4 regions of the Streptomyces sp. NPDC047002 genome follow, and region 1 is predicted to be linked to each of the others. Evidence: riboswitches for the same ligand, from Rfam matches in the RefSeq annotation. Region 1 holds a riboswitch; each other region holds the start of a gene.
The links. A riboswitch is a leader RNA that binds a small molecule or an ion and turns the genes downstream of it on or off. The one in region 1 is predicted to bind thiamine pyrophosphate.
Positions count from the first base shown of each region.

Region 2: another riboswitch for thiamine pyrophosphate. It lies ahead of thiC (phosphomethylpyrimidine synthase ThiC); the one in region 1 lies ahead of AB0910_RS28660 (cytosine permease).
Region 3: another riboswitch for thiamine pyrophosphate. It lies ahead of thiO (glycine oxidase ThiO); the one in region 1 lies ahead of AB0910_RS28660 (cytosine permease).
Region 4: another riboswitch for thiamine pyrophosphate. It lies ahead of AB0910_RS07815 (thiamine ABC transporter substrate-binding protein); the one in region 1 lies ahead of AB0910_RS28660 (cytosine permease).

Region 1 covers NZ_JBEYWC010000043.1:5,822-13,198, forward strand. Annotated here, with positions in the region: gene AB0910_RS28650 (alpha/beta fold hydrolase) at 1-158, shown strand, start outside; gene AB0910_RS28655 (L-threonylcarbamoyladenylate synthase) at 182-802, opposite strand; TPP riboswitch at 1,189-1,283, shown strand; gene AB0910_RS28660 (cytosine permease) at 1,275-2,681, shown strand; gene AB0910_RS28665 (chitinase) at 2,729-3,661, opposite strand; gene AB0910_RS28670 (aromatic ring-hydroxylating dioxygenase subunit alpha) at 3,962-5,164, shown strand; gene AB0910_RS28675 (LLM class flavin-dependent oxidoreductase) at 5,284-6,303, shown strand; gene AB0910_RS28680 (chitinase) at 6,450-7,377, shown strand, end outside.
Region 2 covers NZ_JBEYWC010000013.1:143,506-150,882, reverse strand. Annotated here, with positions in the region: gene AB0910_RS15265 (YibE/F family protein) at 1-1,090, opposite strand, end outside; TPP riboswitch at 1,164-1,309, shown strand; gene thiC (phosphomethylpyrimidine synthase ThiC) at 1,303-3,054, shown strand; partial or broken gene AB0910_RS15255 (oxidoreductase) at 3,131-3,816, opposite strand; partial or broken gene AB0910_RS15250 (hypothetical protein) at 3,716-3,958, shown strand; gene AB0910_RS15245 (hypothetical protein) at 4,085-4,978, opposite strand; gene AB0910_RS15240 (metallophosphoesterase) at 5,225-6,367, opposite strand; gene AB0910_RS15235 (LacI family DNA-binding transcriptional regulator) at 6,704-7,377, opposite strand, start outside.
Region 3 covers NZ_JBEYWC010000038.1:58,714-66,090, forward strand. Annotated here, with positions in the region: gene AB0910_RS27325 (FAD-dependent oxidoreductase) at 1-260, shown strand, start outside; gene AB0910_RS27330 (hypothetical protein) at 319-1,368, opposite strand; gene metF (methylenetetrahydrofolate reductase [NAD(P)H]) at 1,417-2,334, opposite strand; gene thiE (thiamine phosphate synthase) at 2,367-3,059, opposite strand; gene AB0910_RS27345 (Rv2175c family DNA-binding protein) at 3,211-3,576, opposite strand; gene AB0910_RS27350 (FAD-dependent oxidoreductase) at 3,726-4,928, opposite strand; TPP riboswitch at 4,998-5,110, shown strand; gene thiO (glycine oxidase ThiO) at 5,188-6,369, shown strand; gene thiS (sulfur carrier protein ThiS) at 6,366-6,593, shown strand; gene AB0910_RS27365 (thiazole synthase) at 6,599-7,377, shown strand, end outside.
Region 4 covers NZ_JBEYWC010000005.1:183,498-190,874, reverse strand. Annotated here, with positions in the region: gene AB0910_RS07820 (iron ABC transporter permease) at 1-811, opposite strand, end outside; gene AB0910_RS07815 (thiamine ABC transporter substrate-binding protein) at 924-2,024, opposite strand; TPP riboswitch at 2,111-2,237, opposite strand; gene rlmN (23S rRNA (adenine(2503)-C(2))-methyltransferase RlmN) at 2,357-3,469, opposite strand; gene AB0910_RS07805 (phosphatidate cytidylyltransferase) at 3,711-5,036, opposite strand; gene frr (ribosome recycling factor) at 5,036-5,593, opposite strand; gene pyrH (UMP kinase) at 5,810-6,517, opposite strand; gene tsf (translation elongation factor Ts) at 6,780-7,377, opposite strand, start outside.

The DNA of each region.
Region 1 (7,377 bases):
TGCTGTGCGAGACCGCAACGGGCGGTTGGGGGGACGTCGCGACGCTTCCCCCGCGGGCCCTTGAGCTCCCGGGCGACCACGTCACCCTCCTCATCGAGCCGCACGCCAGGGAGCTCGCCCGCAGGCTGCGGGAGGCGATCGCGGAGGCCGAGGCGTAGCGGGCACTGCGGGTGCCGCGGGGTCACTCGAAAGGGGCCGGGTCGCCCGCTCCGTGGCGTACGACGGCCGGGGCGCCCTCGGAGAAGTCGACGACCGTGGTGGGTTCCGTACCGCAGTCGCCCGCGTCGAGGACGATGTCGACGGCGTGGTCGAGGCGGTCCTTGATCTCCCAGCCCTGGGTCATCGGCTCCTCCTCGCCCGGCAGCAGCAGGGTGCTGGACAGCAGCGGTTCGCCGAGCTCGGCGAGGAGTGCCTGGGCGACGGGGTGGTCGGGGATGCGGACCCCGACGGTGCGCTTCTTGGGGTGCAGGAGGCGGCGCGGGACCTCCTTGGTCGCGGGGAGGATGAAGGTGTAGCGGCCGGGGGTCGCCGCCTTGACCGCGCGGAAGACGTCGTTGTCGATCCGTACGAACTGGCCGAGCTGGGCGAAGTTCTGGCACACCAGAGTGAAGTGGTGCCGGTCGTCGAGCGCCCTGATCGAGCGGATGCGGTCGATGCCCTCGCGGCTGCCCGGGCGACTGCCCAGCGCGTAGCAGGAGTCCGTGGGGTACGCCACGAGGGCGCCGGAGCGGAGGCTGTCGGCGACGCTGCCGATGATGCGCCGCTGGGGGTTTTGCGGGTGCACGTCGAAGTACCTGGCCATGTGCCCACCCTAGGCCGGTCCGTGGGCGACGCGGGGTGCGCCCTCTTCGAGGGTCTGGGTGCCGCGGAATTTGTTGAGGTCGGTCGCGGTGAAGCGTGACGTCGATGACGACCGGCCGTGCGGCGGGCCGCTCGGAGTGGCGCGGCCGGGCTCCGGGTCGCGGCTGCCGAGGTGGACGGTGGCCTTCGGCGACGGGGCTGCGGGCGGTCTCGTGGCCGAGGCCCTTGTGGTTCGCCGAACTGTGGGGTGCGGGTGCCGTGAGGGGGCACGAGGTGTCGCGCAAGGCGGCGCGCCTCGTCCTGCTCGGGGAGGCGCTGTGCGCGGGCGGTGAGCCGTGGGGAAGGGCCGGTTGTCTGGTGCGGCGTGCGGGGCGTTAGGGTGGCACTCCACCGGACACGGGGTGCCCTGCAGCGGGGCTGAGATCACACCCGTCGAACCTGACCCAGCTCGTACTGGCGGAGGGATGTCTCCCATGGCGCGTTCACGTGTGTTCCTGTCCGAGCGGGCGGCCGGGGGCCCCGGGTCCTTCGGCGGGCGTATGCCGTCGGCGGCGGGCGATCTGCGGATCGAGACGCGGGGCATCGCGCCGGTGCCCGAGGAGAACAGGTACGGCAGCGCTTCCCGGCTTTTCAGTGTGTGGTTCGCGCCGAACCTGACGATGACGGGCGTGTTCACCGGGACCCTCGGTGCGGTGCTGGGGCTCGACTTCGCCTCCGCTCTGGTGGCGGTGGTCGTCGGGACGGTGCTCGGGGCGGTGCCCGTCGCGGCGCTCGGCATCTGGGGCAGCAGGACGGGGGCGGGCCAACTGCCGCTCGCGCGGCTGGCCTTCGGCAGGGCGGTAGTGGTGCCGGGGGTGTTGCAGTGGCTGTCGTCGGTGGCGTGGGACGCGCTGGTCGGCCTGTTCGGCGGGGACGCGCTGGCGCGGTTGTGCGGCTGGCCGTTCTGGCTGGGGGTGCTGGTGATGATGGCGGGGCAGGGCCTCGTCGGGGCGCTGGGGTACGAGGCGATCCACCGGCTCCAGAAGGTGATGACGCTGGCGCTCGCCGCGGCGTTCGCGCTGCTGGCCGTGGAACTGCTCGGCGGGGTGCACCCGGCGGCGGTCTCGCACGTGCACGGCGCCGACAGGTTCGGCGCGTTCGTGCTGACGAGCACGGTCGCGCTGAGCCTTTCGCTGTCGTGGGCGCCGTACGCGAGCGACTTCAGCCGCTATCTGCCGCGGGAGACGTCCCGCGTGCGGATGTTCTGGTACACGCTGCTCGGGGTGAGCGTGTCGTTCACCGCGGTGCAGGCGCTGGGGCTGTGGGGCGCTTCGGTGTTCACGGACCAGACGGCGGGCGGGGTGGACCGGCTGCTGGGGGGCGGAGCGCTGGGGGCGTTCGGGCTGCTTGCGGTGGCGTGTGCGGCGCTGTGCAGCAACGCGATGAACGACTACAGCGGTTCGCTGGCCCTCCAGACGGCGGGGGTGCGCCTCGCGCGACCGGTGGCGGCGCTGCTCGCGGCGGCTCTCGGGTTCCCGCTGGTGCTGTGGATGCACGCGGCGGACACGGCGGCCCGGTTCCAGAACGTGCTGCTGTTCGTGGGGTACTGGATCCCGGGGTTCGTCGCGGTGGTGTCGGTGGACTGGTGGGCGCGGGCGCGGGCCCGCGGGGGTGCGCCGCTCGACCTGGGGACGGAGGAGACGGTGCGGGTGCCGTGGTGGCCCGCGGCGGTGGCGTTCGCCGCGGGGTTCTGCGCCGCGGTGCCGTTCATGAACACGTCGGTGTACGAGGGCCCTGTGGCGCGGGCCCTGCACGGAGCGGACCTGGCGTACTACGCGGCGTTCGCGGCGGCGCTCGCGGTGTACGCACCGCTGCGGCTGCGGCGCGCCGCCCGTGGCTGACGCGCCGCAGCGCCCCGGGCGGGTGTCCGCCCCGGGCGGGTGTCCCGTCAGATCTTGTTGAAGATCTTCGAGTAGGCGTAGCCCGTGGGCTTGTCGTACTGGTCGACCTCCCAGAACGACAGTTCCTGGACGCCCTTGTCGGCTGCGAAGGCTTCGAGGGTGGCGGCGTCGGACTGGCTGAAGTTCTCGTCGTCGTCGTTCTGGCCCGCGATGGGCGTCAGGCCCATGCGGGCCCAGTTGTCGGCGGCCGAGCCGCCGTAGAGGGAGCCGAGCTGTCCGACGGTGGCGTTGGCGCCGGACTCGGCGTCCTGGAGGGCGTTCTCACCGTCGCCGAAGTCCATGGTCATGATGTTGACCAGGGTGGTCTTGACGCCCGCCGACTGGGCTCCGGAGAGCATGCCGGTGACGTCGGACGGGAGGCCGTCGGGGTCGACCGCGACGGTCCAGGAGATCTGTACGCCGGGGTTCTGCTGCTGGAGGGCGGCGAGCGCCTGGTCGCGGCGCTGGTTGGCGGCGCTGTCGCCGAGTGCGCCGCCCTCGATGTCGAAGTCGAGGCGAGTGGCGCCGTAGGTGTCGACGACGTTCTGGTAGGCGGCGGTGAGGTCGGAGACCGAGGTGCAGGTCTGGGCGAGCTCCTTGCTGCCCGCGCCACCGAAGGAGAGGGCGACGTCGCCGCCGGAGGAGCGCAGCGCGTTGATCTCGGCGGTGTGGGCGCCGACCGGGTCGCCGCCGTCCTCCCAGTTGAGGGTGCAGCCGGACTGGGAGGTGAGGAAGGCGAGCGTGTAGTGGTCGACGCCTGACGCCTGGTGGTCGGCCGCCATGTCCTTGACGGTGTTGTCGTCGACCTGGAGGTAGGGGGCGGCGTACTGGGCGGGGAAGGAGGCCGCTGCGGCGTGGGCGGTGGGGGCGGCCACGAGGAGGGCGGCGGGGCAGAGGGCGGCGCCGAGCGCGAGGAGGGGGCGGCGGTGGGGTGCGGGCATGACGGCCTTTCGCAGCGTGGGGGGGATGTTAGGAAGGTTTCCTAACCGCTTGGCCCAGGATGCTCCGCTGAGGGACGCGCTCATGTCAAGACTCCCGTCCCACGGGTGGGTAAAGGAACCACCCGCACGGCGGCGTCACCCGCGAGGACGCTCCCGGATCGTGCCGGGCCCGGCCCGGTGGGAGGGTCGGGCGGGGAGAAGCAGGCCGGTGCGCGCGGGCGCCCGGGGCCGCCACGGCCGGTGCGCCGCTCCGTTTGGAGCCGGCCGCTCCCCCACCGACGAACCGCAAGGGAGAAGCGCATGACCGGGACACAGCAGGCGGGCCGGGCCGCGGCCCAGCCGTCCGCAGCCCGCGGCGGACGGCGGACGCGGGCCGCGCGGACCGGCGGGGACCTGCGGCGGATCGGCATCGCGCCCGACTTCTGGTACCCGGTGGCGACCTCACGCAGCGTGCGGCGCGGCCGGGCGCACGCCGCGTCCTTCGCGGGCGAGCGGATCGCGCTGTACCGGGGCGGCAGCGGCAGTGTGTACGCGCTGGAGGACCGGTGCGCGCACCGCCAAGTCCCGCTGAGCATGGGCGTGGTGGAGGGCGAGGTGCTGCGTTGCTGCTACCACGCCTGGGCGTACAGGGGAAACGGCCGCATCTCGCAGATCCCCTACCTGCCGAAGGGCGTCAAGGACGTGCCGCGCGGTGTGCGGGCGTACCCCGCGAAGGAGCGCTACGGGCTGGTGTGGGTCTTCCCGGGCGACCCGGAGAAGGCGGCGAGGGCCCCGCTGCCCGACCTGCCGCAGTTCGCCTCGCCGCGGCACCGCACGATGACCTTCTCGCGCACGGTGCGCTGCCACTACTCGTTCATGCACGAGAACCTGCTCGACATGAACCACCAGTTCCTGCACCGCAGCGTGCTGGGACGCATCCAGCCGACGCTGCTCGGCCACGAGAGCGGGGCCGACTTCGTCGAGGCCCGGTACCTGTTCACCCCGGCCGGGGGCCGCAAGGACCGCGGCGCCGGGCTGCTGTCGGCCGAGGGCATCGGCGGATCCTCGTCGCCCGACGTGATCACGATCCGTACGCAGTACCCCTACCAGACGCTCCAGGCGGTGCCGGAGAAGGCCGACCTGCCCGCGTTCTCGCTCTGGGTGGCGTACGTGCCCGAGGACGCGGAGCAGCGCACCAACCACGCGTACGGCCTGCTGATGATCGAGAAGCCGCGGGTGCCGGGGGCGCTGCACGCCGCCTGGCCGCTGATCCGCCGGTTCACCGAGCGGGTGTTCGCGCAGGACCGGATGGCGGTCGAGGCCGAGCAGAGGGCGTGGGACGAGCAGGGCGGGGACTGGAACCAGGAGGTCTTCCCGCTGATCAAGGACGTGCGCGGGGTGCTGCGCGCGAACGGCGTGCCGATCGAGCCGGGGGCCGCTGTGCACGGTGCGTCGTCGCTGCCCTGCGCGGACGCCGGGGACCGGGCGTGCGCGCCCGCCGCGGTCCGGCACCGCGGGCAGTGAGCCCGGCCCCTTCCCAGGTCACGGGGTGGAGGGCGGCCGCGGGGCGGCGTACGGCACCTGGCAGAATCACGGCCAGCACAGGTGTACGGCGAACACGCCGCTGACATGTGGAGGCCCCCGTGCCACAGACCTCGCGTCCGCTGCGGAAGCTTGGGTTCCTGACCATCGGCCTGTTCGACGGGGCCGAGCCCCGCGCCGGGCACGAGTCGACGCTCGGTGTGATCGAGCTGGGCGAGCGTCTCGGCTTCGACAGCGCGTGGGTGCGCCACCGGCACCTCCAGTACGGCATCTCGTCGCCCGTGGCCGTGCTCGCCGCGGCCACGCAGCGCACGTCGAGAATCGAACTGGGCACCGCCGTCATCCCGTTGGGCTGGGAGAACCCACTGCGGCTCGCGGAGGACCTGGCGACCGTGGACATCCTGTCGGGCGGCCGGCTCAACCCGGGGGTGAGCGTCGGCCCGCCCATGCACTTCGACCGCGTGCGGCACGCGCTGTACCCGGACACGGCAGAGGCCGAGGACTTCGGCTACGGCCGGGTGCGGCGCTTGCTCGGCCTGGTGCGCGGCGAGCGGGTGACCGACTTCCGCGGCACGGAGGGGTTCGAGTCGTACTCGGACCGCGTGGAGCCGCACTCCCCCGGGCTCGGGCGGCGCATGTGGTACGGCGGTGCGAGCCTGCGCTCCGCCCGGTGGGCCGGCGAGCAGGGCATGAACTTTCTGACGAGCAGCGTCGTACGGGCCGAGGAGTCCGCGGACTTCGCGGCGATCCAGCTCTCCCACGTGCGGGAGTTCCGCGCGCACCACCCGCAGGGCGAGCGGGCGCGGGTCTCGCAGGGTCTTGTCGTGGTGCCCACCGACTCGGCGAGCCCCGGGCAGCGCGCCAGGTACGAGGCGTACGCGCGGGAGCGGCTGCCGCGGACCGCGGCCCCGCAGGGGCCCGCCCGCATGCTGTTCGCGCCCGACCTGGTGGGCACGTCGGAGCAGATCGCCGAACGGCTCCACGCGCAGCCCGCGTTCCGCGAGGTCGACGAGGTGGCGTTCGCGCTGCCCTTCACCTTCGAGCACGAGGACTACGTGCAGATCCTCACCGACATCGCCACCCGGCTCGGGCCCGCGCTCGGCTGGTCCCCGGCCGCCTGAGGCGGGCCGGGCACCGCGGGCGGGCGGCCCCGGGCGGGGAGTCGGGCGGCCCGGTCGCGATGCGGGCTCTTGACAGGGGGCCCAGGAGGGCGATTAATGGTCCAGACCATTGACCCTTCCGGTCCCTTATGAAGGGAGAACGGTCCATGCCAGGACCCGTTCGCAGACCCGCCCGCACTCTTCTCGCCGCCCTCGCCACCGGTGCCGCCGCGCTCGGTCTCGCGGTGACCGGCGCCGGCACCGCCCAGGCGGCCACGACCCTGCCCACGCACGTGTTCGCGCCGTACTTCGAGGCGTACACCGGCGACAGCCCTGCGCAGCTCGCCGCGCAGTCCGGCAACAAGTACCTGACGATGGCGTTCCTCCAGACCGCGTCCGCCGGCTCCTGCACGCCGTACTGGAACGGCGACAGCGGCATGCCGGTCGCCCAGTCGGCCTTCGGCTCCGACATCGACACGATCCAGGCGGGCGGCGGCGACGTCATCCCGTCCTTCGGCGGCTACGCGGCGGACAACGGCGGCACCGAGATCGCCGACAGCTGCACCGACGTGTCGCAGATCGCGGCCGCGTACGAGAAGGTCATCACGACCTACGACGTGAGCCGCATCGACCTCGACATCGAGGACAACTCGCTGAAGAACGCGGCGGGCATCGACCGGCGCAACAAGGCAGTGAAGATGGTGCAGGACTGGGCCGCGGCCGCGGGCCGCCCCGTGCAGTTCTCCTACACGCTGCCCACCACCACCCACGGGCTGACCGACGGCACCGCGGGGGACGGCAGCGGCCTGTCCGTCCTCAAGAACGCCGTGTCGAACGGTGTGCGGCTCGACGTCGTGAACCTGATGACGTTCGACTACTACGACAACGCCGCGCACGACATGGCCGCGGACACCGAGACGGCGGCCCAGGGCCTGCACGGCCAACTGGCCGCGCTCTACCCGGCCAAGAGCGACACGCAGCTGTGGAACATGGTCGGCGTCACGGAGATGCCCGGCATCGACGACTTCGGCGCCCCGGAGACCTTCACCACGGCCAACGCCGCCACCGTGTACGACTGGGCGGTCGCCAAGGGCA
Region 2 (7,377 bases), on a different contig from region 1:
CCCGGCCGATCCGGATGCCCGCCCGGTACAGGGCGCGCGCCCCCATCGACGGGTCGGCCTGGTGGAGTTCCCACACGGCGGACGTCTGGGTGACCGTCACATCGTCCAGAACCCCGAGCGATCCGATGATCACGCCCGCCAGCAGCAGGCCGCTCATGTCGATCCCCGGATACAGGCCGTGGATCAGCCCGGTGCTCTCGTCGGTGTTCCCCGTCAGGCTCGTCCAGCGGATGAACACCAGCCCCAGCGCGCCCGTGACCAGGAGCGAGACCAGCGTGCCCAGCACCGCGACGGAGGTCCTTGCGGTCAGCCCGTGGCACAGGTAGAGCGCGATCAGCATGATCGCTCCGGCCCCGATCACCGCCACCAGCAGCGGGTTCGCCCCCTGGAGTACGGCAGGCAGGACGAACAGCGTCAACACGCCGAAGGACACCGCGAGCGCCACCAGCGCCGTGACGCCCCGCATCCGGCCCACGACGACCACCGCCAGCGCGAAGATCCCGGCGAGCAGGTAGAGCGGGAACGTGCGGTCCACGTCCGTGACGGAGTACTGGAGGTCGTGCGGGGCCTTGGGCGCGTACGCCAGCACCACCCGTTGTTTCACGTGAAACTGCCGGGGCGCGTCCGGCTGGACCACCTCGTCGAACTGCCGGCCCTTGTCCTTGCCGGTCTCCACCACCACGGTCGCCTTCTTGCAGCCGCCGCCGGCCGACTGCCCGGAGGGCGCCGACGGCGCCGAACTCCCCGCTCCCGCACCGGCGGACGAGCGGTCGCCCGACGAGGGGAGCTGCGCGGCGTGCACGTCCGCGCAGTCCATCGCCGCGATCCGGGTCACCAGGCCCTGCTGGGTCTGCTGGTCGAAGCCCACCCCTGACCTGTGGTGGGCGGGCGCGCCGCCCGGCCACAGGACGGCGAGCCCCACCACGACCGCCGCGGCGAACGGGATCAGCACCGCGGCGATCACCGTGCGCAGATGCCGGGAGACCGGCGCGGCCGGGCCGTGGTGGTGGGTGTGTCCGCCGCCGGGCCCGGGGCCTTCGCCGCCGGGCCGCGCGGACGGGTGCTCGGGCGGCTGCTGAGGTCGGGTCACAGGGCAGATCATGCCAACAGCGGGCCGAGGCCCTCTGGTCTTCGCGCGGGACGAGGCGTTAGCGTGGTCGCGCATTTGCACACGCGGGAGCTCGGAGCACCGGGCTGAGAGGGCGCTGACGTGCGGTGACGTGGGGAGAACCCCCGCACCCCTGCGCTGCGCCGACCGCTGAACCTGTTACCGGGTAATGCCGGCGTAGGGAGTTTGGTCTCATGACCGTTCAGGAAACAGACACGTCTGCCATCGGCTGGCACAAGGGGTACCTCCAGGGCTCGCGCCCCGACCTCCGGGTGCCGGTGCGGCGGGTGCACCTCACCAACGGGCAGGACGTGACGCTGTACGACACGTCGGGTCCGTACACCGATTCCGGGATCGAGACGGACGTGCGGCGCGGTCTCGCGCCGCTCAGGGAGAACTGGATCATCGCGCGCGGCGACACCGAGGAGTACGCGGGGCGGCCCGTGCGCCCCGAGGACGACGGCCTCAAGCACACCGCGCCGCGCGGCGGGCTGCGCAACCTCGACGCGGTCTTCCCCGGCCGCCCGCGGCAGCCGCGGCGCGGCAGGCCGGGACACGCGATCACGCAGCTCGCGTACGCGCGGCGCGGCGACATCACCCCGGAGATGGAGTACGTGGCCCTCCGGGAGAACGTCTCACCCGAGACGGTCCGCGAGGAGATCGCGGCGGGCCGGGCGGTGCTGCCGGCCAACGTCAACCACCCGGAGACCGAGCCGATGATCATCGGTAAGAAGTTCCTGGTGAAGGTCAACGCGAACATCGGCAACTCGGCCGTCACCTCCTCCATCGAGGAGGAGGTGGACAAGATGACCTGGGCGACCCGGTGGGGCGCCGACACGGTCATGGACCTCTCGACCGGCCGCAACATTCACACCACCCGCGAGTGGGTGCTGCGCAACTCCCCCGTACCGATCGGCACCGTGCCGCTCTACCAGGCGCTGGAGAAGGTCGACGGCAGGGCGGAGGAGCTGAGCTGGGAGATCTACCGGGACACCGTCGTCGAACAGGCCGAGCAGGGCGTCGACTACATGACCGTCCACGCCGGTGTGCTGCTGCGGTACGTGCCGCTGACCGCCCGCCGCAAGACGGGCATCGTCTCGCGCGGCGGCTCGATCATGGCGGCCTGGTGCCTGGCGCACCACCGGGAGTCGTTCCTGTACGAGCACTTCGAGGAGCTGTGCGAGATCCTCGCCGCGTACGACGTGACGTACTCGCTGGGCGACGGGCTGCGGCCCGGCTCCATCGCGGACGCCAACGACGAGGCGCAGTTCGCCGAGTTGCGCACCCTCGGCGAGCTCAACACCATCGCCAAGCGGCACGGCGTGCAGACGATGATCGAGGGCCCGGGCCATGTGCCCATGCACAAGATCAAGGAGAACATCGACCTCCAGCAGGAGGTCTGCGAGGAGGCGCCGTTCTACACGCTCGGCCCGCTGACCACGGACGTCGCCCCCGCGTACGACCACATCACCTCGGGCATCGGCGCCGCGATGATCGCGTGGTGGGGCACGGCGATGCTCTGCTACGTCACGCCGAAGGAGCACCTGGGCCTGCCGGACCGCGACGACGTGAAGACCGGCGTCATCACGTACAAGATCGCGGCCCACGCGGCCGACCTGGCCAAGGGCCATCCGGGGGCGCAGGAGTGGGACGACGCACTGTCGGACGCGCGGTTCGAGTTCCGCTGGGAGGACCAGTTCAACCTGGCGATGGACCCGGACACGGCACGCGCGTTCCATGACGAGACGCTGCCCGCCGAACCGGCGAAGACGGCCCACTTCTGCTCGATGTGCGGGCCGAAGTTCTGCTCGATGAAGATCTCCCAGGACATCAGGCGCCAACACGGCGGCGAGCTGGGGGCGTCGGAGATCGAGGAGGGCATGGCGGAGAAGTCCCGCGAGTTCGCGGCCGCCGGCAACCGGGTCTACCTGCCGCTGGCCGACTGACCTGCCCTGTCCCGGCGCGCTCCCCGGCCCCGCGCGGGCCGGGGAGCGCGCCGCTCCCGCGCGGGGATGTCCCCGCTCACTGCGCCATGAGCTTCTCCGACTCCTCCCACAGCTCCCCGGCCGCCGTCGGGTCGACGGCGTACGCCGCGACACCGGGCGCGTCCATCCACGCGGGTGCGGCCTCGGGGTCGTGCACCGCGGCCTCCTGGCAGTTCTCGAAGGAGCGGCCGCCGACGCCCTCGACGAGCGGGGATCCTGCCAGCAGAGTTGGCCGTGATGCCGTCGGCCGCCCAGCGGCGGGACGCCTCGACCGCGAACAGCACGTTCGCCGTCTTCGACTGCCCGTACGCCACCCATGCGTCGTAAGGGCGGCGCCGGAAGTGCAGGTCGTCGACGACGGGCGAGCGCAGGTGCCCGCTCGAGCTGACGGAGACGATCCGGGCGCCGCCGTCGCCCCCCCCCGCGGCGGCGAGCGCACCGTGCAGGTGGCCAGGCGGAAGTGCCCCAGGTGGCTGGTGGCGAAAGCGGCTCGACCCGGGCGGTTTCCCTGCCAGTGGTCCTCGCGATGTCCGCGGCGGTGCGCCGGCCCGCCTTTGGATCCCGGACGGCGAGGGGCACCTCGGCGCCGGCCGCCGCCAGGGCGCGGGCCGTCTCCACGCCCATGGCGGAGGCACCGCCCGTGACGACGGCACGGCGGCCGGACAGGTCCACCCCGGCGAGGACGTCCGCGGCGGTCGCCTCGCGGGTGAAGGGGGTGGTCATGCGCAGCGAGGAAGTCCGCTCCCTGTGGGCGCGGCACGACGTGCGCCCGCGCACCAGCGGCACGGCCCTGCTGCACCATCCGCAGGTCGGCGACCTGCACCTGCGCTACGAGAAGCTCGCCGTGACCGGGGCCGAAGGGCAGCTGCTCGTGGTCTTCCACGCGGAGCCGGGAAGCCCCTCGGCCGACGCGCTGACCCTCCTGGCGCAGCTCGCCCGGGCTGAGCCGCGGGCACCCCTGCGCGTCCGCGTGGGGCACGCGCCTCGGCCCTTACTCCGGCTGGTGCTCGGGGCCTCCGTAGTCCGGGCTGCTGAAGTCGGGGCTGGCGTACCGGGGGCGGCTGCCGCCGGCCGTGCCGTCGCCGGGGCTGGAGAAGTCCGGCCTGCTGTAGCCGATCTTCGGCAGTTGGTGGTCCCGCGTCGGCGCTGACGGCCGCTCCCGGGCCGCGCGGTCCTGCGCTGAGCCGTACTGCGGCCCGCCGTCGCGGGTCTCGGCCTCCTCGGCCTGCCGCAGCGTCCGCCGGAGGTACGGCACGATCCCGCGCTCCAGCAGGGCCTCGCGCCACTCCTCCCGCGCCTGCGCCACCTCGTCGAGCGCGCCCGCGCCGGTGGAGCGGATCTGCGTCGAGCCGTTGCGCAGCGCCGTCACCAGCAGGCCGACGCCCGCCGCCAGCATGCCGAGCGCCATGACGGAGGCGAAGAACCAGCCGAAGGCGATCAGCGCGTCGGCCAGGGGCCTGGTGGCGCCGACCGCCCTGAGCAGGTAGCCGGCGAGCAGGAAGATGACCGCGGCGATCGCGGCGAGCACCGGGACGAGCACGGCGGCGATCGCGGCGACGCCCGCGCCCGTCGCCGCCGGATCGCCGAGCACGGACGTGCCGGGCAGGCGCGGCACCGGCGCGGAGGACGGCGGCGCGGGGACGGGGGAGGCCGCACGCGGGGCGCGCCGCTCGGCGCGCAGCTCCCGGTAGCGCTCGTACTCGGGCGCGGCGGCCTGCGCGATCAGCGACTGGGCATCCAGCGCCATCCCGCGCAGCTGGCGCGCCGTCAGGTGCCGTCCCACAGCGGCGAGATCGGGCCGGTCCCGCGCGGCGCGCAGCGCCTCGTCAAGGGTCCGCTCGAAGTCCGCGCGGTCCTCGCCCAACAGATGCGGAGCGCTGTTCATGGTGCATCCCCCGATGCTCCGTAGGGCCGGTCCACCCGGCTGAGAGCGGGCGGTGGGCAGAAACGGAGGAGAGTCTGCTACGGATACGCCGATGGTAGAGCGGTTCAGGCCCCCTGTGACAGGGACTTTCGCGAAATCGCCCGCCCGTCGGCCGATTCGGCGGCACCACCGACGCAGGACGGATGTCGCTCCTGCGCCCGGCCGCGGGCCGCCCGGCACCGCGGCGCGCCGGGCGCTCCTCTCCGTTCAGTCGTGCAGCGGGAGCTGGACGACCAGCAGCTTTCCGGCCATCGTGACGCCGCCGTCCATCGCGACGGCCAGCCCGTCCGCGTAGACGTGCGGGCCCTCCACTACGGGTCCCGAGCGCCCGCCCTCGTCGTCGGGGTCCTCGGTCCCGACCTCGCCGAGCAGGTAGGGGATGGGGCTGTGGCCGTGCACGATGCGGCTGCCGCCGTACGAGGAGAGCAGTTCGCGCACGGCGTCGGGGCCGTCGTCGCGGAAGGCGAACCGCCTGGTCAGCTTGCGGAAGAGGTCCCAGCACTCGTCGGCGTCGTTGCGGGTGAGGATCTGGTGGACGGTGTCGTTGACGTCGTCGATCGTCGTCCCGTAGTCCAGGTACGCCGTGGTGTCGGAGTGCATGAGCAGGTGCCCGTCCTCCTCGGCCACCGCGTCGAGGCGGGACATCCACTGGAGGTGGACGTCCTGGAGGCGCTCCATGTCGGACTGCTGCCCGCCGTTGAGCAGCCAGGCGGCGTGGAACGTCGCCGTGCCCGCACCGGAGTTGATGGGCGTGGGGCCGAACCGCTTGGCGCCGAGCAGCAGCAGCTCGTGGTTGCCCATGAGCGCCTTGCAGTAACCGCCGGCGGCCGCGGCTTCGGCGGACAGCCGCATCACCAGGTCGATCACGCCGACGCCGTCGGGGCCCCGGTCGGTGAAGTCGCCGAGGAACCACAGGCGTGCGGTGCCCGCCGACCAGTGGCCCTCGCCGTCCACGAGCCCCTGCTCGGCGAGCGCGGCGAGCAGCTCGTCCAGATAGCCGTGGACGTCGCCGACCACGTAGAGCGGGCCGAGCGCCGGCTCGGCCGCCCGGTCCTCGGCGACCTGCATGCGGACGGTGGGCGCGGGCGCCTCGTCGTCGCCGAGTACCGGCAGGTCGCGCTCGGTCGGCGTGTAGTCGTCCGGCAGCTCGGTGTCGGGGACCGCGTTGCCCGGGTGCGCGGGCGCGACCGGCTGTCCGTTCTCCAGACGCGGCTGCGCCGCCTGGGGCGGGACCTGTGGCGCGGCCGGCGCCTCGCCCTGCACGGGAACCTGCTGTGCGTAGGGCGGCACGCGGAAGTCGCGCAACGTCGCCGTACGCACCACGGGTTCCTCGTCGGCCCCCTGTGTCATCGACCCCTCCACCACCGTCGCGCCGCCGTACACCGCCGGGTCCTGACCTGCCGGACGGGGATCTGCCCACCTGAGAGAGGGAGGGACCCGCGGTGTCGTGCGCCCATCATAGGAATGCAGCTCCTCCTGTGTGACGCACCAGGGGTGGTGAATCCGAACCTGATGCCCGCCGACCGGCTCTTTTCGCGCTGATCGCCCCGAAAGAGGTGGTCTGGACCTGTGCTCAGGGGCGGGGAGGAGCGGCCCCTGGCTCAGGACCGCGGCACGGAAGCCCGGCCTCCGCGCCGCCCGGCCGTCCGTGCGCGGGCGCGGCGGCCGGGCGCGTCGGCGCGCGGGTCAGGGGCGGTCGCTCGACGGGGAGCGGGGCGCGCTGACCGTCCTGCGCGGCGGGCGCCGCTGCGACGACGTCCGCACGATCAGCTCGGTCGGTATCACCCGTTCGAGGGGCCCGTCCGCCGCGACGCCCTCGATGGCGTCGATCAGGAGCTGTACGACCGCGGTGCCGATGCGGCGCGGCTTGAGCGAGAGCGTGGTGATCGGCGGCTCGGTCGCCGCGTACACGGTCGACTCGCTGCAGCAGACGAGGAGCAGGTCCTCGGGCACGCGCAGGCCGTAGCGGCGGGCGGCGGCGAGCAGGTCGGTGCCGTTGGGGTCGAACAGGCCGTAGACGGCGTCGGGGCGGTCAGGGCGCGCCAGCAGCCGGTCCGCCGCGACGGCGCCGGCGCAGGGGTCGTGCGCGGGGTACGCCTCGTAGACCGGGTCCTGGCCGACGCGTTCGCACCAGCGCAGGTAGGCGCTGGTGGACAGGCGTGTGTAGGTGTCCGTGGTGGTGCCGGTGAGCAGTCCGATGCGGCGCGCGCCCGCCTCGGCCATGTGGTCGAGCAGGTCGAGTACGGCGGCCTCGTGGTCGTTGTCCACCCAGGCGGTGACCGGCAGCGTGCCCGCGGGCCGGCCGTCGGAGACGACGGGCAGCCCCTGGCGCACCAGCTCCGTGACGACGGGGTCGTGGT
Region 3 (7,377 bases), on a different contig from region 1:
AGCGCACGCTGTGGCGCGAGGTGCGGACCCCTGCGGAGACGGAACGGGAGACGGGCGCGCGCGGCGGCGGCGTCCCCGCGCCCGCCCTGGCCGGCGCAGGCGGCCGGCTGCTGCACCCCGCCAACTCGGCGCGCCCGCGCGGGCTCTACCGGGCGGGCGGCTGGTCGCACCCCGGCGGCGGCCTGCCGCACGCAGGCATGTCGGGCGCGCTGGTGGCCGGACTCGTCGTGGAGGGGCCCGGGTTCCGCGGCTCGCAGTGAGCCGGCGCACCGGAGCGGGCCGGGCGCGGGGGGAGGGCGCCCGGCCGGTGGTGCGGGCTCAGTAGCGGTACGGGCCGCCGGGCTCCGGCTCGGGGCGGTGCGCCGAGGGGTCGTACGGGTAGCCGTCGGGGCCGTAGCCCTGCTCGTACCCCCCCTGCCCGTCCTGGGTGCTGTCGCGCTGCTGGGGGACCCAGACCCCGCCGGGCGGGGTGTCGACGGCGTAGGGGTCCTGGTACTGCTGCCGGCCGTAGCCGTCGGCGTAGTTCTCGTAGGAGCCGTAGGACGCGGGGTCGGCGTAGGGGGCGGTGTAGGTGTCGTAGCCGTCGTACTGGCCCTGGTACGCGGGCTGTTGGCCGCCGGGCTCCGTCTGGCCGCTCTGGTCGCCCTGGGCCTGGTCGCCGTAGCCGTACCCGTAGCCGTACTGCTGTTGCGGGTACCCGGCCTGGTCGGGCCGGTCCTGGTAGGTGCCGTACGCGTCGTTGACACCGTAGGCCGCGTATCCGGCGTGCGCCGCGGGCTGTTCGTAGCCGCCGTAGGCGTCGTAGTCGGCGGGGGCGTAGTCGGTGTGCCCGCCCTGGCTCTCGGCGGCGAACGCGGCGGTGCCGAGGCCCGAGGCGGTGTCGGCGGGGTCGCTGTGGACGCCGTACTGCGTGCCCGTGTCGTCGGGCAGCGGCTGCGGCGCGTAGACCGCCGTCTCGTCGGCGGCGCCCTGTCCCCCGTCCCCCGCGGTGAAGTCGCCCGGCACGGCGGCGACCATGGTCTGCTCCTGCGCCGGCTCCTGCTCGGGGGCGGCCTCCCGGGGCGGCGCCGCGTCGGCGCCCGCGGCGCCCTTGCGGCGCCTGCTGGTGCTCGGGCGCCCGCCGAGCGCCCAGCCCGTGGAGTAGCCCTTCCTGAACGACAGGGTCACATACGTCTGCCCGACGCCGAAGGCGATCGCCCCGCCGACGATCACCAGGATCGACGGCAGGACCACGCCGACGACGACCGTCAGGAAACCGGCGAAGGCGAGCAACCGCCAGCGCAGCCGCGCCTTGTACTGGAGCAGCACCTCGCCGAGGAGCCAGAGCGCGACCATGCCGAACGCGATGTAGAGGACCGCCCAGCCCATGTACGCCCCTCTCGTACGGCCGCCGCACCCGGTGGTGTGCGGCGCCGGTCAGGAATGCCCGTGCAGTCCGAGATTCTCGTGGATCTCAAGTGTCGCAGTGGAGTTGTTGAGCGTGATGAAGTGGAGGCCCGGCACCCCTTCCGCGAGGAGCCGCGCGCAGAACTCCGTCGCGAACTCGATGCCAATGGAGCGTACAGCCGCTGGATCCTCCTTGGCCGCGAGGATGCGGTCTTTGAGCCGGGCGGGCACCGCGGCGGTGCTCAGCGAGGGCAGCCGCTCCAGCTGCTTCACGCTCGTGACCGGCATGATCTCCGGGATGATCGGCGTCTCGCAGCCCGCGGCCGCGGCCCGGTCGCGCAGCGCGAGATAGCTCTCGGGCTCGAAGAACATCTGGGTGATCGCATAGTCGGCGCCCGCACGGCACTTGGCGGTGAAGTGGCGGATGTCGCTGTCCCAGTCGGGCGAGCGCGGGTGCATCTCGGGGAAGGCGGCCACGCCGACGCAGAAGTCCCCGGACTCCTTGATCAGCTCGACCAGTTCGACGGCGTACTCGACGCCCTCGGGGTGCCTGGTCCACTCCCCCATCGGGTCGCCGGGCGGATCGCCGCGCACCGCGAGGATGTTGCGGATGCCGGCGGCCGCGTACCTGCGGACCATGTGGCGCAGCTCGGCGACGGACTGGCCGACCGCCGTCAGGTGCGCGACGGGGGTGAGGGTGGTGTCGGCGGCGATCTGCTCGGTCGCCCTGACCGTGCCCGTACGGGTGGAGCCGCCGGCGCCGTACGTCACGGAGACGAAGCTCGGCGCGACGGCCTCCACGCGGCGCAGCGCGTTCCACAGGTTGCGCTCGCCCTTCGCCGTCCTCGGCGCCCAGAACTCGAAGGAGCGGCTGAGCCCGCCCTCGGCGAGCACGTCGCGGACGGTGCGCGCGTGCGGTATCCAGGTGGACGGGGTGCCGAGGGCCATACGGGCAGGTTAGCGACTTGCGGCGGGCCCCGTCACGCGGCGCCCGCGCCCCGGGCGGCAGCGGCGGCCGCCCGCTCCCTGACGCGGGAGGCGAGCGCGGCGCTCGCCGCGGCCGGGTCGTCCGCCTCGGTGACGGCCCGTACGACGACGATCCTGGTGGCCCCGGCGTCCAGCACCTCGTCGAGGTTGCCCTCGTCGATCCCGCCGATGGCGAACCAGGGGCGGTCGATGCCGTGCGCGGCGGTGTGGGCCGCCGTGTGCCGCACCAGGGCGAGGCCCGGCGCGTGCCGTCCCGGCTTGGTGGGGGTGGGCCAGCAGGGCCCCGTGCAGAAGTAGTCGACGCCGGGCTGGACGGCCGCGGCCTCCGCCTCGGCCTCGGCGTGCGTGGAGCGGCCGATCAGCGGCCGGTCGCCGAGGATGGCGCGGGCCGCGGGCACCGGCAGGTCGCCCTGGCCGAGGTGGAGCACGTCGGCGCCGGTCGCGTGCGCGACATCCGCGCGGTCGTTGACCGCGAGGAGTGCGCCGTGCCTGCGGCAGGCCTCGGCGAAGACCCGGAGGTGGTCGAGCTCCTCGGCCGCCTCAAGCGACTTGTCCCTGAGCTGGACGATGTCCACCCCCGAGGAGAGGACGGCGTCGAGGAAGGCGGGCAGGTCGCCCTGGCGCTTGCGGGCGTCGGTGCACAGGTAGACACGGGCGTCGGCGAGCGCGGCGCGGGCGGTGGACATCGGGTGTTCCCCCCTGGTACGTCCCCGGGGCGGCGGCGGCCGCCCCGGGGCATCGGTGTGCCGGCTGGCCCGGCCCTGCTGCTTCCCGTTCTCCTGCTGCACTGTCCGGCGTCCGCCGTCCCGCGCCCCGGGTGGGCGCGGGCGGCGGATGTCAGACGGCGAGCGCCTGCGCCCGGCGCTTCACCTCCGTGCCGCGGTTCTCGCCCAGGGCCTGCGCGGGCGTGCCCGGCAGGGTCGGGTCGGGCGTGAACAGCCACTCCAGCATCTCCTCGTCGGAGAAGCCGTCGTCCTTCAGGAGCGTCAGCGTGCCGACGAGCCCCTTGACGACCCTGTCGCCGTCGATGAAGGCGGCGGGGACCTGGAGTGTCCGGTTCTCACCGCGGCGCACGGCGATCAGCTGGCCTTCCTTCACCAGCTGGCGCACGCGCGTCACCTCGACGTCCAGCTTCTCCGCGATGTCGGGGAGGTGGAGCCACTCGGGGACGAGGGCATCGATCTTCGCGTCAATCTCGGTCACGGGGACAAGCCTGCCATCCCGGACTGACAGACGGTAGCGGTGGCGGTCCGAGCGGGGCACGCGGGCCGGCTCCGGGCGGGGCGCGAAGGGCCGGTTCCTGGCGGGGGACGCGGACCGGTTCCGGGCAGCCGCTGGTGCGCAGGCGCTCCCTAGCGCAGGGCGCGCTTCAGCGGTACGGACGGGTCGGCCGCGCGCTCCGGGTCGAGCAGAGCGCCCGCGTCGACGAGCTTGCGCCCCTGCGCCAGGTCGCGCGGCCTGCCCACGGCGAGCAGCGCGACGAGCGCGCCCTCGCGCAGCCACAGCGCCGACCAGGCGCTGCCCCGCGGGTCGCCGCGGGGCACGAGCAGGTCGGCGCCCGTGTGGTGGCCCGCGTACTGCACGAAGCGGCCGAACTGCTCGGACCAGAAGTACGGCACCGGGTCGTACGGCTCGGCCGCCGCGCCGGTGAGGTGGGCCGCGACGGTGCGCGGGCCCTGGAGCGCGTTGTCCCAGTGGTGCACGAGGAGCCGCTCGCCGTAGCGGGCCGAGGGGAAGGAGGCGCAGTCGCCGACCGCGTACACGCCGGGCAGGGAGGCGCGCAGCGACGCGTCGGCGCGCACCGCGCCCTCGGGGCCGAGCTCCACGCCGGAGCCGGCCAGCCACTCGGTCGCGGGGCGGGCGCCGATGCCGACGAGGACCGCGTCCGCGGCGATGGCCCGCCCGTCGGCGAGGTGGACCGCGCCCTCCTCGACGCGGTCCACGCCGACGCCGGTCAGCAGGGTGGTGCCGCTCTCCGCGTACCAGTCGGCCATCGGCACGGTGACCTCGGCCGGCAGCGCGTGCGCGAGGGGGCGTTCCGCGGCCTCGACGACGGTGACGGCGCATCCTGCGGCGCGCGCAGCCGTGGCGAACTCGGCGCCGATCCAGCCGGCGCCGACGATGGCGATGTCGCGCTGCGCCTGGAGGAGGGGCCGCAGCACCGCCACGTCGTCCAGCGTCCGCAGCACGTGCACGCCCGGCACGCCCGACGCGCCGGGCAGGGTGCGCGGCCTGGCGCCGCAGGCGAGGACCAGCGCGTCGTAGGGGACGGGACCCGCGGCGGTGTCCACCACGCGCTCGCCCGGCCGCAGCCCGGTCGCCTCCACGCCGAGCCGCAGCTCCACACCGAGCGCGTCGAAGTCGATGTCGAAGGCGGAGCCCTCGGCCTGGCCGAGGAGCACGGCCTTGGACAGCGGGGGCCTGTCGTAGGGCGGATGGGTCTCGGCACCGAGCACGGTGACGGGTCCTTCGTGGCCGCACTCGCGCAGCGCCACCGCGGTCTGCACGCCGGCCATGCCCGCGCCGACGATGACGACTCTCTGGTCCTCGCTCACGCGCTCACCATAGATCCCCGGGGCCCCGGGCCGTCTTACGGGACGGCGTGGCAGGGTCTACCCTGGCCCGGAAGACCTCGCGGGAGCCCGGGCGGACCGGGCTGAGAGGGAGGCTGGGCGGCCTCCGACCGTACGAACCTGATCCGGGTCATGCCGGCGAAGGGAGGGGCTGACGACCGTGCAGCCTTCCGACACACCCGACACAGCGCACCGGCGCACCGCGGCGCCCGCGGGCCGGGGCGGCGCCCGCGGCCACGACGTGCTCGTGGTCGGCGGCGGGATCATCGGGCTCGTCACCGCCTGGCGGGCCGCGCAGCGCGGTCTGCGCACCTGCGTGGTCGACCCGGAGCCCGGCGGCGGCGCCGCACAGGTCGCCGCGGGCATGCTGGCCGCCGTCACGGAGCTCCACTACGGCGAGGAGTCCCTGCTCGGGCTCAACATCGCGTCGGCGCGCGCCTATCCCGAGTTCGTGGCCGAGCTGGAGGAGGCGAGCGGCCGGGACACCGGCTACCGCGCCTGCGGGACGCTCGCCGTGGCGCTGGACAGCGACGACCGTGCGCACCTGCGGGAGCTGCACGCCTTCCAGCAGAAGTGCGGCCTGTCCTCCGAGTGGCTCGGCGGACGGGAGTGCCGCCGGCTCGAACCGATGCTCGCGCCCGGCGTCAGGGGCGGGCTGCGGGTCGACGGCGACCACCAGATAGACCCGCGCAGGCTGGCCGCCGCGCTGCTCGCCGCGTGCGAGCGCGCGGGCGTGGTCCTGCACAGGGGCTGGGCGCGGCGGCTGACCGTGCGCGGCGGGCGCGCCGTGGGCGTCGAGCCTGCGGAGGGGCCCGCGATCGCCGCGGGCCAGGTGGTGCTCGCCGGGGGCAGCCTGAGCGGCCGGCTCGACGGCGTGCCCCCCGAGGTGCTGCCGCCGGTGCGGCCGGTGAAGGGCCAGGTGCTGCGGCTTGCGGTGCCGCGGGCGTACGCGCCGTTCCTCTCGCGTACGGTGCGCGCGGTGGTGCGCGGCGCCGACGTGTACCTGGTCCCGCGGGAGAACGGCGAGCTGGTGGTGGGTGCGACCAGCGAGGAGCTGGGGTGGGACACCACGGTCACCGCCGGCGGGGTGTACGAGCTGCTGCGGGACGCGCACGAGCTGGTCCCCGGGATCACGGAGCTGCCGCTCACGGAGACGAGGGCGGGGCTGCGGCCCGGCTCGCCCGACAACGCGCCGCTGCTCGGCCCGACCGCGCTGCCAGGACTGCACCTGGCGACCGGGCACTTCCGCAACGGCGTGCTGCTGACGCCGGTCACGGGCGAGGCGCTGGCCTCGGCCCTGGCGACAGGTGAACTGACCGAGGTGGCAAGGCCGTTCGGGCCCGAGCGGTTCGCCGGCACGGCGGTCGGCGGGCCCGCAGAGGGCCGTACGGTACGAGTGGTACGAGAGGGGCGGTCGGCATGAGCGAGGGTACGGCGGGGCGCGTGGTGCGCGTGTCGGTGAACGGCACGCCGCGGGAGGTCGCGGTGGCGACGACGCTCGACGTGCTGGTGGCGTCGTTCACGGCGGCGGCGTCGGGCGTCGCAGCGGCGGTCAACGAGACGGTGGTGCCGCGCGGCAGCTGGCGGGACACCCCGCTCGGCGAGGGCGACCGGGTCGAGGTCCTCACCGCGGTGCAGGGCGGGTGACGGGCATGGCCGACGACGCGCTGACCATCGCCGGGGTCTCCTTCACGTCCCGGCTGATCATGGGCACGGGCGGGGCGCCCAGCCTCGACGTGCTCGAACGCTCGCTCGCCGCATCGGGCACCGAGCTGACGACGGTCGCCATGCGGCGGCTCGACCCCGGGGTGCAGGGCTCCGTGCTGTCGGTGCTCGACCGGCTCGGCATCAGGGCGCTGCCCAACACGGCGGGCTGCTTCACGGCGGGTGAGGCGGTGCTGACGGCCCGGCTCGCGCGCGAGGCGCTCGGCACCGACTGGGTGAAGCTGGAGGTGGTGGCGGACGAGCGGACGCTGCTGCCCGATCCCGTGGAGGTGCTCGACGCGGCGGAGACGCTGGTGGACGACGGCTTCACGGTGCTGCCTTTCACCAATGACGACCCGGTGCTCGCGCGGCGGCTCGAAGAGGTCGGCTGTGCGGCCGTGATGCCGCTCGGCTCCCCCATCGGTTCGGGTCTCGGCATCCGCAATCCGCACAACTTCCGGCTGATCGTGGAGCAGGCGGGCGTGCCGGTCATCCTGGACGCGGGCGCGGGCACCGCGTCGGACGCGGTCCTCGCGATGGAGCTGGGGTGCGACGCGGTGATGCTGGCGTCGGCGGTGACGCGGGCACAGGCCCCGGTGCTGATGGCCGAGGCGATGCGCCACGGCGTCGAGGCCGGCCGCCTCGCGCGCCTCGCAGGACGCATCCCGCCGCGCCACCACGCGGAGGCGTCGTCGCCCGTGGACGGGCGTGCCGACCTGGACCCGGA
Region 4 (7,377 bases), on a different contig from region 1:
CGGTGCGCGCGGGATCGACCAGGCGCAGGGCGCTCTCCCTGCGCCGTACGGTCCAGGCGTGCACGGCGAGCACCGCGCCGACCGCGGCGAACTGGACGAGGGTGAGGACGGCGGCGGTCGGCAGCTGGAGCAGCTGCGCGGTCTGCCGGTAGATCTCCACTTCGAGCGTGGCGAAGCCGGGCCCGCCGAGGATCTGGATCACGCCGAAGGAGGTGAAGGTGAACAGGAAGACCATCAGCGCGGCGGCGGCGACCGCGGGGCCGAGCGCGGGCAGCGTGACGCGGCGCCAGGCGGCGAAGCGGGTCGCGCCGAGCACCCGCGCCGCCTCCTCCTGCCGCGGGTCGAGCTGCGCCCACAGGCCGCCGACGGTCCGTACGACGACGGCGTAGTTGAAGAAGACGTGGGCGAGCAGGATCGCCCAGACCGTCGTGTCGAGCCGCACGCCCCACAGCTGGTCGAGGAGGCCGCCCCGGCCGAGCAGCGCGAGGAACGCGGTGCCCGCGACGACCGTCGGCAGCACGAACGGCACGGTCACCGCGGCCCGCAGCACCTGCTTGCCGGGGAAGGCGAACCGCGCGAAGACGTACGCGCCGGGCAGCGCGATCAGCAGCGTGAGGCCCGTCGAGGCGAGCGCCTGCCAGAGCGTGAACCACAGGACGTGCAGGATGTCGGGGCGCCCGAGTACCCGGCCGAGCACGGCGAACTGCCAGCCGTCCGCCGTCCTGAGGCCGCGCCCGACGATCGCGGCGACCGGGTAGGCGAAGAAGACGGCGAAGAACGCGAGCGGCACGGCCACCAGCGCGAGCCGCACCGCCGCGGGCCGCACGGCACGGCGCCGCGGCCCTGCGGGGCGCGGCTCGCTGGGCCCGGGGGCGCTTCCCGCGGGCCCGGCGCCCGTCACGTCGTGCGGAGCGAGGGACACGTCACTTCACCAGGAGCGAGGTCCAGGTCTGGACCCACTGGTCGCGGTGCGCCGCGATCCGGGAGGGCGCCATGCTCTCACCGTGGGCGACCTTCGCACCGAACGTCGTGAACACCGCGGGCTCCTTCGCGCCCTCGACCACCGGGTCGACGAACATCTGGAGCGGCATGTCCTCCTGGAAGCGCTTGCCGATCATGAAGTCGATGAGCGCCTTGCCGCCCGCGGTGTTCTTCGCGCCGTCGAGCAGGCCGGCGAACTCGATCTGACGGAAGCAGGTCCCGGTCGCCACGCCGGTCGGCGCCTCGGCGGGCGTCTTCGGCCGCGGCTTGGCGTACAGCACCTCGGAGGGCGGGCTCGACGCGTACGAGACGACGAGGGGCCTGGTCGCCTTGGCCTTCTTGCCGCCCGCCGAGCCGGAGAAGTCCTGGTCGTAGGCCTGCTCCCAGCTGTCGACCACCTGCACGCCGTTGGCCTTGAGCTTCTTCCAGTAGTTCTGCCAGCCGGAGTCGCCGTACGCGGCGACAGTGCCGAGGAGGAAGCCGAGGCCGGGCGAGGAGGTGGCGACGTTCTCGGTCACCAGCAGGTTCCTGTACTCCGGCTTGACCAGGTCGGCGAAGGTCTCGGGCGGCGCGAGGTGGCGCTTGGCGAAGTAGGCCCGGTCGTAGTTGACGCAGAGGTGTCCGCTGTCGATCGGTGTGACGCGGTGCTTCGCCCGGTCGAGCTGCGTCGACGGGTCGACCCGGTCGAGGCCCTTCGCGGTGTACGGGGTGAAGAGGCCGTTGTCGAGGGCGCGGCTGAGCAGGGTGTTGTCGACGCCGAAGAACACGTCGCCCTGCGGGTCGCCCTTGGTCAGGACGGCCTTGTTGACGGCCTCGCCCGCGTCGCCGCTCTTGAGGACCTTGACCGCGTAGCCGGTCTCCTTCGTGAACTCCTTGAGCACGGCGGGCGAGGCGGCGAAGGAGTCGTGGCTGACCAGGGTGACGGTCTTCGTCTTCGCGGCGTCCGAGCCGCCGGACGTACCGTCGCCGCCGCAGGCGGTGAGGGCGGCGGCGCCGAGCGCGGCGGCCAGCGCCGCCGCGGCGAGCTTGCGGGTGGTGGACACTTCTCGGTTCCTCCTGGGACGTCCAGTCCAGGAAGAGACGCGGCCCTGCCCCGACCCGCCGGGCGGGTGCGGGCAGGGCGCAGCAGCTTGAGCAACGACCGAACTTCCTACCCAGAATGACCTGGGCGAGGTTCAGAGGGTCTGCGGCCGCGGCCGGGCTGTCCCGGGCCTTCGCCGCACTCTCAGCGCTGTGGCGCTCCCCTGTCGGGTGTCAACGGTATGGATGGCGTGCCGTGCGCCCCCAGGGTACACACCGGGCGCCTCCGCGCCCCGCCGCGCGCGGGTGCGGGAACTGTGGTGCCCCGGCCTCCCACGGTCCCCACGCCCCCGGCTCAGCGCTCCGCCGCCGCCAGCTGCCCGCACGCGCCGTCGATCTCCTGGCCGCGGGTGTCCCGCACGGTCACCGGGACGCCGTGCGCCGCGATCGCCTCGACGAAGGCCTTCTCGTCCTCGGGGCGCGAGGCGGTCCACTTCGAGCCGGGCGTCGGGTTGAGCGGGATGAGATTGACGTGCACGCGCCGATTTTTCAGCAGCCTGCCGAGCCGGTCGCCGCGCCAGGCCTGGTCGTTGATGTCGCGGATCAGCGCGTACTCGACGGAGACGCGGCGGCCCGACTTCTCCGCGTACTCCCAGGCGGCGTCGAGTACCTCCCGCACCTTCCAGCGGGTGTTCACGGGCACGAGCGTGTCGCGCAGCTCGTCGTCGGGGGCGTGCAGCGACACCGCGAGGCGGCACTTGAGGCCCTCGTCGGCGAGGCGCAGCATCGCGGGCACGAGGCCGACCGTGGAGACGGTGATGCCGCGCTGGGACAGGCCGAGGCCGTCGGGCTCGGGGTCGGTGAGCCTGCGGATCGCGCCGACCACCCGGTTGTAGTTGGCGAGCGGCTCGCCCATCCCCATGAAGACGATGTTGGAGAGCCTGGCGGGGCCGCCCGGCACCTCGCCGTCGCGCAGGGCCCGCATGCCGTCCACGATCTGGTGCACGATCTCGGCGGTCGAGAGGTTGCGGTCGAGGCCGTTCTGCCCGGTGGCGCAGAACGGGCAGTTCATGCCGCAGCCCGCCTGCGAGGAGATGCACATGGTCACCCGGTCCGGGTAGCGCATCAGCACCGACTCGACGAGGGTGCCGTCGTGCAGCCGCCAGAGCGTCTTGCGGGTGGTGTCGTCGTCGCAGGAGATGTGCCTGACCACCGACATCAGGTCGGGCAGCAGCGCGTCGGCGAGCCGCTGCCGGGACGCCGCGGGGATGTCCGTCCACTGGGCGGGGTCGTGCGCGTACCGCGCGAAGTAGTGCTGGGACAGCTGCTTGGCGCGGAACGGCTTCTCGCCTGCGGCGGCCACCGCCTCCCGGCGCTCGGCGGGCGTGAGGTCCGCGAGGTGCCGCGGCGGGCGCTTCGCGCCCTTGGGCGCCGCGAACGTCAGTTCCCCCGGCTTGGGCGCGGCCATCGGCGACAACTCCTCGGTACGACAGTGGTGTGGCGGGTCCCGTCCGCCGCGGCGCGCCGACGGAGGCGCGGGACCCGGGCCGCCCCGGGCGGTCTCACGGGACGGCCGCCGCGGCGCGGGGCCCGGCGGGACGGAGCACAAAGGGGTCCACCGCGTCACGCGGCGGACCCCTTCAGCGTACCTGCTCGGACCGGGACACCCGCCCGGCCGATGGCGACGGCGGCCGGCGCGGCCCGCACGGCTAGCGGGATCCCACGAACACCACCATCAGCAGCCAGACCACCGGCGCGGTCGGCAGCAGCGAGTCGAGCCGGTCCATGATCCCGCCGTGGCCCGGCAGCAGGGTCCCCATGTCCTTGATGCCGAGGTCCCGCTTGATCATGGACTCGCCGAGGTCGCCGAGCGTGGCGCTGACCGCGGCGCCGAGCCCCAGCAGCAGCCCCTGCCACCAGACGCCGCCGTCGACGAGGAAGTGCATGCACAGCGCGCCCGCCGCCATGGCGAACGCGACCGCGCCTGCGAGGCCCTCCCGGGTCTTGCCCGGGCTGATGCGCGGGGCCAGCTTGTGGCTGCCGAAGCGCCAGCCGACCGCGTACGCGCCCGTGTCGCTGATGACGGTGAGGATGATGAAGGTGAGCACGCGCCAGGGGCCGTCGTGCGCGGTGAGCAGCAGCGCGACGAAGGTGGCGAGGAACGGCACGTAGAAGACCGCGAAGACGCCCGCCGTGACGTCCCGCAGATAGCCGTCCGGCGGCTGCGCCATCCGCCAGACCAGGACCGCGAGCGCGGTCAGCGCCATCGCGAGCCAGGCGCCCTGGGGGCCCCACACGTACCCGGCGACGACCATCGTGGCGCCGCCCACCGCGAGCGGGACGATCGGCGCCCTGATGCCCTTCTTCTCGTCGAGCCTGCTGGTCAGCTCCCACAGGCCGACCACGACCGCGGCCGCGATCACCCCGACGAAGACGGCCTTGACGACGAAGAGCGAGGCGACGACCACGGCGCCGAGGCCGACGCCCACCCCTATCGCAGCGCGCAGGTCGCGCCCCGCGCGCTTCTTCTGCGGGGGCGCACCCGGGCCCTGCTGCGGTGCGGGCTGCGGTGCCGGGTTCGGCGGCATGGGCTCCTGCTGCGTCTCGTCGCGGAACAGGGGGCCGGCCTGGAGGCGCCCCGCCTCGCGGCCGGCGGCCTCGTCCCCCGTGGGGCGTTTGTCCACGGCGCCCCGGGCGGCGTACCCGGGCGCCGCGGCGTCCCGCGGACCGCCGTAGGGTCCGCCGGGCAGCGGGCCCGCCGGCGGCTGGGCGCCGGGCAGCGGACCCGCGTACGGGGCCCGGCCCCGGTGCCCGTTGGGCCGCCCGCCGGGCTCGGGGCCGCCCGGCTGCGGGCCGGCCCACGGCGGACCGCCGGTCACGGGTCCTTCGGGGCCGGGTCCTTCGGGCACGATGGGCATGGGCCGAGTCTGCTGGGCCTCGGGCTCATCGCGGGCGGGACCCGCCGGGGCAGCCCCCTGGTCGGGCGGGCCCCAGGGGCCTGCGGCCGGCCGGGTACCGCGGGAAAAGTCGTTCATCAGACCTCAAGCAGCTCGGATTCCTTGTGCTTGAGCAGCTCGTCGACCTGCGCGACGTACTTCGTCGTCGTGTCGTCGAGCTCCTTCTCGGCCCGCCTGCCCTCGTCCTCGCCGACGTCGCCGTCCTTGACGAGCTTGTCGATGGTCTCCTTGGCCTTGCGGCGCACGGCGCGGATCGAGATCTTCGAGTCCTCGGCCTTGGTCTTGGCGACCTTGATGAACTGGCGGCGCCGCTCCTCGGTCAGCTCGGGGAACACCACCCGGATGATGCTGCCGTCGTTGCTCGGGTTGACGCCCAGGTCGGAGTCGCGGATCGCCTGCTCGATGTTGCGCAGCGCGCTCTTGTCGAACGGCGTCACCACGGCCATCCGCGCCTCGGGCACCGAGAACGAGGCGAGCTGGTTGATCGGGGTCATGGCGCCGTAGTAGTCGGCGACGATCTTGTTGAACATCGCGGGGTGCGCGCGGCCCGTGCGGATCGCGGCGAAGTCGTCCTTCGCGACCAGGACGGCCTTCTCCATCTTCTCCTCGGCTTCGAGGAGGGTCTCTTCGATCACCACTTGCTCCTGGGTGTTGTGGGTGCGGTGTGCCACCGGCGGTGCGGTCCCCCACGCCTTGGGCGGTACCTGCGTCGCGTCTTTCCTGCACGGTGTCCGACCGGCAGGACTTTGTCCATACGGGACAGGTCCCGCACGGGGCGCTTGCGTGCGGGCGGGTCCGCGCGGCCTGGCTCCGTACAGCAGGGGCGCGTACGGACGGCGGCCGCGCGGGCGTCAGTCCCTGCTGCCCTGGTCGCTCACGAGAGTGCCGATCTTCTCCCCCTTGACGGCACGCGCGATGTTGCCCTCGGCCAGCAGCTCGAAGACCAGGATGGGGAGCTTGTTGTCCTGGCACAGGGTGATGGCGGTCAGGTCGGCGACGCGCAGGTCGCGCGAGATGACCTCGCTGAACTCCAGGGCGTCGTACTTGACGGCGCCCGGGTTGGTCTTGGGGTCGGCGTCGTAGACGCCGTCGACCCCGTTCTTGCCCATGAGCAGGGCCTCCGCGTGGATCTCCAGCGCGCGCTGCGCCGCGGTGGTGTCGGTGGAGAAGTACGGCATGCCCATGCCCGCCCCGAAGATCACCACGCGGCCCTTCTCCAGGTGGCGGACCGCGCGCAGCGGGATGTAGGGCTCCGCGACCTGCCCCATCGTGATCGCGGTCTGCACGCGGGTCTCGACGCCCTCCTTCTCCAGGAAGTCCTGGAGGGCGAGGCAGTTCATGACCGTGCCGAGCATGCCCATGTAGTCGGAGCGCGCGCGGTCCATGCCGCGCTGCTGGAGCTCCGCGCCGCGGAAGAAGTTGCCGCCGCCGATGACGACCGCGATCTGCGCGCCGTCGCGGACGACGGCCGCGATCTCGCGGGCGATGGCGTGCACGATGTCGGGGTCGACGCCGAGGGCACCCCCTCCGGCGAACGCCTCGCCCGACAGCTTCAGCATGAAGCGCCGGGGCCGGGGCCCAGAAGCGGTCAGATCGGCCGGGAAATGGTTGGCGTCCGCGTCTTTGCTCATGGGGTTCTCCTCGTACACGTACGACGAAGGCCATTGCCGGTGGGTCGGGGTGTCGTCCCTCGCGGCAATGGCCTCCTCGTCGGATCTGCGGTCGTCCGGCGGGTACGCGGCCGACGACTGCGTCAGACCCTAGCGGGGTCCGTCGTCCTCCGGGTACGACCGGGTCGGCGCGCTCGCGCCGACGCCGGGGTCAGGCGCCGACGCGGATGCGCGCGAAGCGCTTCAGCGTGACACCGGCCTCGTCAAGGACCTTCTTCACGGACTTCTTGTTGTCCTTGGCGAACGGCTGGTCGAGGAGGGTGACCTCCTTGAAGAAACCGTTGACCCGGCCCTCGACGATCTTCGGGAGGGCGGCCTCGGGCTTGCCCTCCTCGCGCGAGGTGGCCTCGGCGACGCGGCGCTCGTTCTCCACGACGTCGGCCGGGACGTCCTCGCGGGTGAGGTACTTCGGCGCGAACGCGGCGATGTGCTGCGCGACGTCCTTGGCGACCTCGGCGTTCTCCTTGTCCAGCTCGACCAGGACGCCGACCTGCGGCGGGAGGTCGGGCATGGTGCGGTGCATGTACGCGGCGACGAAGCCGCCGTCGGCGGGGAACTGCGCGAAGCGGTCGAGGACGATCTTCTCGCCGAGGTTGGCGTTCGCCTCGTCCACGTACGCCTGGACGGTCTTGCCGGCCTCGATCTCGGAGCCGAGCAGGGCCTGGAGGTCGGCGGGCTGCGTCTTGGCGACGTGCTCGGCGAGCGCCTGGGCAACGGACTGGAACTTGTCGCCCTTGGCGACGAAGTCC